Regions from separate parts of the Halobacillus sp. H74 genome, predicted to be linked through region 1. Evidence: a T-box and tRNA genes for the amino acid it is inferred to sense, from the RefSeq annotation. Region 1 holds a T-box; the other regions hold tRNA genes.

Region 1 (3,281 bases):
AGTGATCGTGTAAATAGTGGTTAACATAGGGATGCTGTTGGAACTTTTGCTTTCACTTTTCAATAATTCCAACTCCTGATCCGGAGAAGATTGATCATCCTTGCCTATATTTTTCGCAATCACGATGGTACTGATAAGGGCTATGATTGAAACAAGAATGACGACGATATAATAAATCGGGTACATGAACATCCGCTCCTATGTTAGTCTTTCTTCTATTATAATAGAAGGAAGGCGATGCGGGAAATATTCCCTTCTACATTTGGAGTGGAGCTTGAATTCCCAATATATTCAACCCGTCTTTCAAGACCACTGTCAAAGCGAAAATGACCGTCAAACGTGCTTGCTGCTGGTCACTTTCCAGTATTTTCGTTTTGGCATAATATTGATTGAACGCTCTCGATGCATCTAAGAGGTATTTAGCAATTTTGGAAGGGTCATAATCTTTGTAAGCATTCTCTACAACCTCTGGATAATTCCGTACAAGCTTGATGATCGGCCAAGCAAGCTCATCATCAAATGTGGTTACGGCATCTTTTATTCGGAACGAGCCTTTTTCTAATAATGAAGCAGCCCTTGCGTGGGTGTATTGGATATATGGTGCTGTATTGCCTTCAAAGGTCAACATATCTTCAAGAGAGAACTCCACATCATTGCGGCGGTCATGTTTTAAATCATGAAAAATGACAGCACCGACGCCCACCTGTTCTGCAATTTCTCCAGCATTTGCTAATGTCGGATTTTTCTCCTCGATATTTTCCTCAGCACGAGTGATCGCTTCTTTTAATACTTGTTCCAACAATACGGTTTTTCCCTGGCGTGTGGACATTTTTTTGCCGTCTTTCAGCATCATCCCGAACGAAATGTGCTTCAAATTCGGAGCCCATGAAAAGTTCATTTTCTGCAATACTTGCTGTATTTGTTGAAAATGAAGAGTCTGTTCATGACCGACGACATATAAAGCTTTATTGAATTGGTAATTATTAAAGCGGTCAATAGCTGCTGTTAAATCACGTGTCGCATAGATTGTGGTTCCATCACTTTTGCGAATGAGACACGGAGGTAAACTCACCTCGTCCAAAGGTACTACTTGCGCTCCTTCTGAGTCAACAAGCAATTGTTCATCCTTTAGAAGATTGATGGTGTCACTCATCTTATCATTGTAATAGGCCTCTCCTCGGGTCAAGTCGAAGTCGATGCCTAAGAGTCGATAGATTTTTTCAAACTCTTCCAGTGAAGCATCCTTGAACCACCTCCAAAGTTTCACTGCCTCCTCGTCTTGTTCTTCCAATTTTTTGAACCAGCTTCTCCCTTCATCAATCAAAGAAGGATCTTCTTTGGAAGCTTCATGGAATTTAACGTAGATTTTCGTAAGTTCCTGGATGGGGTTTTCACGCACGGATTTTTCATCGCCCCATTTTTGATAGGCAGCTAGCAGCTTTCCAAATTGTGTTCCGTAATCTCCGATATAATTGATCTTTACGGTTTCATACCCGCACTTTTCCGCCAGGTTAGCCAGTGCATTACCAATGACCGTTGAACGTAAATGACCCATAGAAAATGGTTTCGCGATGTTAGGAGCGGACATATCAAGTACGATTGTTTCCCCTTTCCCGAATTGATGGGCTCCAAATTGACCAGGATCTGTAAGCAATTGCTGAAGCGTATGATTGGCGATGAATGATTGATTTAAAAATATGTTGATATACCCTCCAACTGGGCGGACTTGTTGAAACACCTGGTGTTGAAGTTTTGGTGCGATTTCTTTGGCGATTTCCGCGGGGCTTTTACGAAACGTCTTAGCTAGTTGGAAGCAGGGGAAAGCCAAATCACCATGATCTGCCTGTTTAGGTGTTTCAATTAATCCATGCACCCAGTCGCGGGGAAAATTCTCCCCGAGTATGTGCGATAGTTGAAGCGCTAAAATATGTTTTTCCACTATCAATTCCTCCTTTAAGTTGTTTAAGTTAACCTGTTTGTGGACGAACTCTTCGGATTTATTTATTAAACTCAGTAACGGAAACCTTTAAAATATCTCGAAACTGAGTTTCACAAATAAGAGGGCTAATTGAATGAAATAAAAAAACCTCGTCTCTAATTGAAGAGACGAGGTTTATGCTCGCGGTACCACTCTAATAGCTGAATCAGCCACTCGAAGTTGTTAACGGGGGGACACCCCGGCTTATATCCCTACTTGTTCTTCAGGATAGCTTCTCAAAAGTCCGGTTCACTATCAGAAATCCGATCAGGCTCTCACCATCCCTGATTCGCTAAGCTGTTTCCATTATAGCTACTCTCTTTTTCCTAGAATTTAGATATTTGAAAAGATTATAGCGGAAAACACCTTCTTTTGCAACGCTTTTTAAAAGAATATCTCATAAGATATGGGAAAACATATGAAATAGTGAGGTGAGCTAATGGATTGGATATGGAAAGCTGTTTTAATCATACTGGTCGGTACGATCATACTGAGGATTGCAGGTAGGAAGTCAATCTCGCAAATGACTCTGTCGCAAACGGTAATTATGATCGCTATCGGGTCATTACTGATTCAGCCGGTGGCAGGGAAAAATATTTGGGTGACGTTCGGAGTAGGAGGTGTCCTTGTCCTAACGTTGATTGCGATGGAATTTACCCAGGTGAAATTTGATTTTATGGAGCGTTTCTTGACAGGAAGGTCAGTATCCATCATTGAAAATGGCCAATTGAATGAGAAAAATTTGAAAAAAGTACGTTTCACTGTCGATCAGTTAGAGATGAAGTTAAGGCAAATGAATATTACCTCCATAGCAGATGTCAAATCTGCTACCCTTGAGCCGAATGGGCAGGTGGGTTATGAATTGAAAGAGGAGAAAAGGCCAGCAACCAAGAAAGACATTGATAATCTTAATAAGCAAATCCAGTCATTAAGGCAAATGTTGAATCCGAATCAAGCTGTACAGCCTGATGAAGCGAATCCGCTTGCTGAAGACCTATTCAAGGAAGTCGAAACGAAACAACACCAGCAAGCCCATCCTGATCGTTTGCAATAGATAACGACCTTTTAAGTGTACTGAAAGCACTCTTTTTTCTTGTACATTGAAAGCAGCCGAATTGGACGATGAAATCGTCCAATTCGGCTGCTTAATTTAGTGCTTAACTAAAAAATGCAGTAGTTTAGTGATCACTTCAGTGAGGTATGTTTTTTTAAGAAGGCAATTTTACCCTGGGTTTTGTTTTTCATCATTCTTTCAATTACCATATTTTTCAAATTTGATTTATCCATTTTTGGTCGGCACTTT
Region 2 (3,281 bases), on a different contig from region 1:
AGTTAATGTAGGATCAATATCATCTTCTTCAAATTCAGCCAGTAAAATCTCTAGTTGTTCCATATCCCATTCACCGCTGATTTTATTCAACGACAAATTAAGAATTTTCTCGCTTTCTTCATCCAAGTTCACCTTGACCACATCAATTTCTGTGAATCCAAGATCGTTCAATACCTTATATCTTTGATGGCCACCTATAATCCTATTATCTTTTTCATTCACAATAATAGGGCTGACATATCCGAATTCTTTAATGCTTCTTCTTAAATTCTCATACTCTTCATCCCCCGGTTGTAAATCTTTTCGAGGGTTATACATGCTCATTTCAATCTCATTCATTGGCAACTTTTCTATCTTCAATACGTTCACACTCCTTTCCGAACCATTGTTTTATAACCTGTGAAGCAACACCTTTCATCATCAAAGGTGGAACACTCATTCCGCATACATATTGAACCGACTGATCCATAAAATCATAGTCTTGAGGAAAAGATTGCAAACCAATGATCGTTTGATCGTTCAAATAATTCGGCTCCTTGTAGTGCATCAAATTGTTATCTGATGCTGTCACTGTGGGAGCAACTCTTTTCCGGTTCATCTTATGATAATTAAATAAAGATCCCTTCGGATGAACATAACTTAATGGCTTCCCTGCAGGTGTTTTAAAAAAATACCTTCTCATACTATTGCTGATAGGCTTGCCAAGTACAGAAGAAAGTTTCTTCTCCACCTCTCCAAATGGAACAGGCTTCATATCAAAATTCATCTTCAATTTCGGAAACTCTAAATCTTTTCTCTTAGACACAAAAAATACGCGCTCTCTTGCTTGCGGAACACCCATCAGCGCCCCATTCAGCAAAAATAGCTGCGTATCATAACCCGCTTCGTCATATCTTTTGATAATTTCCTTCACATAGCCTTTTGCATTTCCTGAAATCATTCCTTTAACATTCTCCGCAATAACCACTTTAGGCTTTAGCTTTTCAACTACATCTATAAAGTCAAAGAACAAATCATCAAGAATTTGCTCTGATTGGCCTTCTTTAAACTTCTTCTTTTTCCCCCACCCTTTTTCACGCGCTCCAGCTAACGAAAAAGAAGAACAAGGTGGACTCCCATCCAAAATATCCAGATCAAACAACTCACTTGGAATTTCTTCATCTGGATACTTTTTAAACTCCCTTATATCCATATTGAAGCTATATTTAGGATTATGGTTTTGTTTATAGAGCTTGTTCATTTTTGAATCGATTTCCACATTTCCTAAAACGGTGCAGCCAGCCAATTTATATCCAAAAGAAGATCCACCACCACAGGAAAAGCATGAAAGAACCTTCAATCCATTCTTAGGAATACTATTCAAATCTGATTTATACCATTTCCAATCCAATCCCTTCACCCCCTATTTATTAAAATAGAACCCACATTCCGGACACATACAATCAAAATTTTCATCCTCAAAATCATCAAGATCCAATTCAGATGAATTAAATTCTTGCGCTGAAGATGAATTAAACATTTCCTCAACTTCACTCAATTCAAATCCTGATAATTCAATATCCATTGATCCTCCATCAATCTCATCCAAAACGTCTTTCAAACGCTCAACGTCCCAATCACCGCTTATTTTATTTAAAGCTACGTTCAAGGCTTTTTCTTTTCCTGCACCAACATCCAGAACAATCACATCGACTTTTTCAAACCCTAAGTCTTCCAATGCCTTATATCGTTGATGGCCCCCAACAATATTACCTGTTCTTTTATTGATAATTATTGGATCCACATATCCAAATTCTTTGATCGAATTTTTTAGCTTCTCAATTTCAGAGTCAGATATTTTTCGAGGATTATAATCTGATGGTTTTAATTTTTTTATATCCATTTCTTCAATAACTAAGGACAATCATTTTCAATCCCTTCTGAAATAAAAATAAAAAGCATGACCGCTAAATGCGATCATGCTTCCTAGGAGGATAGTTATGCGTTACAAGACTAACAAAAGAGGTCCTAGAGGTATAGGAAACACATGCTTAAGTTGGTGCGAAGGAAGGGACTCGAACCCTCCATTTCCTACTTAGAAAATAGGCGTGTTTCCTTTACACTACTTTCGCATATGAGCTGCCAGGATCGAGTGCCTGACAACTCAAAGTAACACTAGGGGTAGAGTCATAATACATGGGGGTCTATGACCTACTAATATCATAATACCACGACAAAAAGGAAATATCGTTCACGATTAGTGTCCTATTTTTGAATAAAGTTTGCACTTAGGATGACATAGACAACAGAATTTTCAAACTGACAATCAACTCATCCTCCACTTTATCCCTGATCGAATAGACACTTCGTTTATTTGCATACTTCAATTTAGAAGCAATCATATCCATATCCACACGTTGAAAATACCGCAACTCCACAAACTTCCGCTTCGTCTTATCCAAGTGCTTCAATGCTTCATCTATAGATCCAATGATTAACTCATATTCATCGATCTGTGCTTTCAAATTCTCGAATTCTTTTTCCATCCGCTTGAGGGCTATATCCTCTGTCTGTGACTTATAAGTGAAGGCCCCTGTGCTTCCACCACCCACATCATCATACGTTGCTGTAACCCTCGGATATAAGCTCTCATAATATCTTTTCATGTTCTTCAAACCGACCAAGTAATTGTTATATTGATAGAGATACCTTTCAATCCTTGCAAAATCCTGATTCATTCACTTTAGCCCCCATCCTCTTTAGTGATTTACGGAAGATCTACTATCGCAAGATAATCCAAAATAACTCCGCGTCCTGGTTTAACCAATGGACAATTCATAACAAACCAATCATACGGAATAGACTTCCTTCCGCCCTTAAATTGATCGTCCCACCACTTCTCAAAATCATCATAAGAAAGATAATAAACTTCACGATGTTTCCGGAATTCTACAAGAAGAAAAGCTATGCCCCCTTGCTCATTCCAAACCTTCAAATCATTAACTTGATGCTCATGAACATTATCCAGAGGAAATCTTTTTCGTTCCTTGGTGCTCTTAGCTTCAAAAGCTATCGGTCTTCCATTGGATATACCAAAATAGTCCACGAAACCTTTTGACTCAAACCATCCAGTAATATACGGCCCCTTTTGACTCCTAACCTTCACAGGAGGTTCTGACTTCTCTATGAAGCCCCATTTCTTTCTTGCATATGTAATATTGGAATACTTGATCAACGTCTCAAAAGACTTCCCTCTGTTCTTGTAATTCACATTCAAACAAGTTCCCCCTCTACCCCGAATA
Region 3 (3,281 bases), on a different contig from region 1:
GATAGACCTATAATCCAATTCATAATTGCCAATCTTTAAGACAGGTACCTCAAACATGTAATTCTCCAGGAGAACGGGATCTGTTTCAATGTCGATTTCGATAACATCCACATTGAATAAGGAAATAAGGTTCCTTACCTCTTCGCACAGAGGGCATTTATTTCTGGTATACAAGATAACTTCTGACACAACAATCACTCCATTAAGCTGTTCTTATTAATCTGTTAAACCCGCTGTTGAACGTCACGTACGTATTCGGGAAATCGGTTCCGATATTTCTGGAGAGTTCATGAGAAGAAAAAGTCCGGTGTTAAATCTCGAGAAATGGTCTTTTCCATCACTGTGTTAAATTCAAGTTAATAATCATTACAATTAGACACGTAATCATCAACCATTCTGGTAATCCTTTAGTAGAGCTTCTTTTGCCGAAGAGAGGACTTTGTTATACGGTACCTTCCCCCGAACCACCATAAATAATCAATCCGCGATGAGGGGGCTCGTGTAACTGATGCTACGCTATACTAATCCAGTCCTATTATAAATGATTGAACAAAAAAAGGACACGCTCTAGGAGGCATGTCCTTTATCATCATAAAAACCATTATCAATTTTCAGTTTTCTTTTTTGTAAGAAATCCGCTAACTCTCCGCATGCATAGTTCTCAGGTGTTCTCTTCAACGATTCATAATTAAATGACAATTTTTGTTGTTGCTGCATGTCGAACACGTGGATCCGTCTGTCTTCAGAAATTTCCTCAGTTGACAACAGTTTGTAACGGATTAGGTTTGTCATAAATACCCCTTTTCTGTTCAAAGCGAAAAGTCTTTTATTACATAAAATAATAATAACATAAGTAAAGGGTATTAGAAACTACATCGAGATAACAAAAGAAAAAGACATCTTAGTGTAATTTATGTGTGATACTTGCGTAATGTATTTCTAGATAACATTTATGCAACTGCTTTTTCCACTTATATTATACTGAAAAAATATAATGTGAATTTCGACATAAAAAAAGGTCTTCCTATAAAAGAAGACCTTTTTCGACAATGTTCAGCGCGCCCGAGAGGATTCGAACCTCCGACTGACGTAGAACCGGAATCTACCGCTCTATCCAACTGAGCTACGGGCGCAAAAGTGACATGCATTTAATATTATAATTAGATTCATTGAAAAACGCAACCCTTTTATTAAGTTCGTTTTTATATGAATTCAAGGGGGCTCTTCTATATTAATGAAAGCATATATATTGAGCGGTCTTGAAAATTCCTGTTCACTTCATATAGCTATAAAACACGTTACACGTTTATCTGAAAAATATTAGGGTATGATGTTAGAAGGAATCTTAACAAAAGAAAAATCACTGGAACATCACTAGAGTTTACATATCGAGATAGACCCAAGATTTGCTCTTTTTTAATTCCTAATTAAGTAGAAAAAAAGGTCGAATGTTTTTGTTTGACCTTCATTGACCTTAATTGTATGATAAATGTATTCCATCATATTAATTTGATGATAAGGAGGAACTTAAAATGAATTTAGTCCCTACAGTTATTGAACAAACGAATCGCGGAGAGCGCGCTTACGACATTTATTCCCGCTTACTTAAAGATCGGATTATTATGCTCGGAAGCCCAATCGATGATAACATCTCCAACTCTGTTGTCGCTCAATTGCTTTTCCTGGCAGCTGACGACCCAGATAAAGATATCTCATTATATATCAACTCACCAGGTGGATCCATAACTGCTGGTATGGCCATCTATGATACAATGCAATTCATAAAACCCAACGTATCTACTATCTGTACAGGTATGGCAGCTTCCATGGGTGCATTCTTGCTTAACGCCGGAGAACCCGGAAAACGTTATGCTCTTCCAAACAGTGAAGTAATGATTCACCAACCACTGGGCGGTACTCAAGGTCAGGCTTCAGATATTGAAATTCATGCTAAAAGAATTATCAAAATGCGCGAGAAACTGAACAAGATTCTTGCTGAGCGTACTGGTCAACCGATGGAAGTCATTGAGCGCGATACTGATCGTGACAACTTCATGTCAGCTCACGAAGCAGTAGACTATGGCTTGATCGATAAAGTTATGGAGAAAACATCTGATAAATAAGATGTAATTCCTACATCTCTTTAGCAATACTACAGAAAACCGCTGTGATTATTCACAGCGGTTTTTCTCTCTTATGAGAACGTTCCCTTAATCGAGAACGTTCATTAGTTCACATACATAACGTTAAGTTTCCTGCACGAAAGCAGACAAAACACGAATGGCTTCTTCCTCATCTGAACCGTCTGCAATCAGTTTGATATCCTCATCTGTACCAACAGCCAGGCTCATCAGCCCCATAATACTTTTAGCATTCACTCGCTTTTCTTCTTTTTCAATGAATATGTCTGCCGCGAATTTATTCGCCTCTTGCACAAACTGCGCAGCAGGTCTTGCTTGTAGCCCTGTTTCCAACTCAATTTTTACAGTACTTTCAATCACCAGTCATTCTCCTCTCTAGCTATATCTATCGTTTTTTGAAAGCGGATTCAATCTTACAAGGAAAAGAACGCTTTCTAACAATGAAAGCGTTTATAATTGTAGTTAATTATAGCATGAATCAGTGAAAGAAACATTAATTTCTTGTGTTTTCTATCACTTCGCCTCTTCTCACTTTATCAGCAAACTCATCAATCTTCCTTAAGCGATGGTTGATGCCGGATTTACTGATCGTGCCTCCAGAAACAAACTCACCAAGTTCTTTCAAAGAAACTTCCTGATGCTGTAACCTTAGCGCGGCTATTTCTTGAAGTTTATCAGGTAAAGCCTCCAGACCGACAGTTCGCTTTATGAATTTGATGTTCTCCACTTGCCGGAAAGCAGCCCCGATTGTCTTATTTAAATTAGCAGTTTCACAATTCACCAAACGATTAACAGAATTGCGCATATCCCTTACAATGCGGACGTCCTCAAATTTGAACAGTGCCTGATGCGCACCGATATTGCTGATTAATTCTGTAATCTTGTCTGCTTCTTTCAAGTAAGTTATATAACCTTTCTTTCTGTCCAATGTCCGAGCGTGCAGATCGAAGCGGTTCATAAGCTCGCACAACGCCTCGTTGTGTTCCTCATCAGAAGAATAAATCTCCAGATGGTAAGACGAAGTTTCTGGATTGTTGACCGATCCACCTGCCAAAAACGCTCCTCTTAGATAAGCACGTTTACAACATGTATCATTGAGGTATTTACCTGGAATGTCGTGGTTTATCGAAAGTGGTCCCT

What was found. A T-box is a leader RNA that pairs with one kind of tRNA and senses whether it is charged. The one in region 1 lies ahead of argS (arginine--tRNA ligase), so its partner is inferred to be a tRNA-Arg.
Region 2: it encodes a tRNA-Arg, which carries the amino acid that the T-box ahead of argS (arginine--tRNA ligase) is inferred to sense. The anticodon was not compared.
Region 3: it encodes a tRNA-Arg, which carries the amino acid that the T-box ahead of argS (arginine--tRNA ligase) is inferred to sense. The anticodon was not compared.

The regions. Positions count from the first base shown of each region.
Region 1 is NZ_JBQQCI010000003.1:449,367-452,647, forward strand. It holds gene ACTWPX_RS08560 (hypothetical protein) at 1-186, opposite strand, end outside; gene argS (arginine--tRNA ligase) at 257-1,942, opposite strand; T-box leader at 2,100-2,315, opposite strand; gene ACTWPX_RS08570 (DUF421 domain-containing protein) at 2,418-3,032, shown strand.
Region 2 is NZ_JBQQCI010000014.1:31,119-34,399, reverse strand. It holds gene ACTWPX_RS20630 (ParB N-terminal domain-containing protein) at 1-360, opposite strand, end outside; gene ACTWPX_RS20625 (DNA cytosine methyltransferase) at 332-1,399, opposite strand; gene ACTWPX_RS20620 (ParB N-terminal domain-containing protein) at 1,403-1,903, opposite strand; tRNA gene ACTWPX_RS20615 (tRNA-Arg) at 2,037-2,111, opposite strand; gene ACTWPX_RS20610 (hypothetical protein) at 2,268-2,717, opposite strand; gene ACTWPX_RS20605 (Holliday junction resolvase RecU) at 2,747-3,250, opposite strand; gene ACTWPX_RS20600 (helix-turn-helix domain containing protein) at 3,253-3,281, opposite strand, start outside.
Region 3 is NZ_JBQQCI010000004.1:453,662-456,942, reverse strand. It holds gene ACTWPX_RS11495 (glutaredoxin family protein) at 1-189, opposite strand, end outside; gene ACTWPX_RS11490 (hypothetical protein) at 568-792, opposite strand; tRNA gene ACTWPX_RS11485 (tRNA-Arg) at 1,058-1,133, opposite strand; gene clpP (ATP-dependent Clp endopeptidase proteolytic subunit ClpP) at 1,533-2,123, shown strand; gene ACTWPX_RS11475 (HPr family phosphocarrier protein) at 2,247-2,501, opposite strand; gene whiA (DNA-binding protein WhiA) at 2,635-3,281, opposite strand, start outside.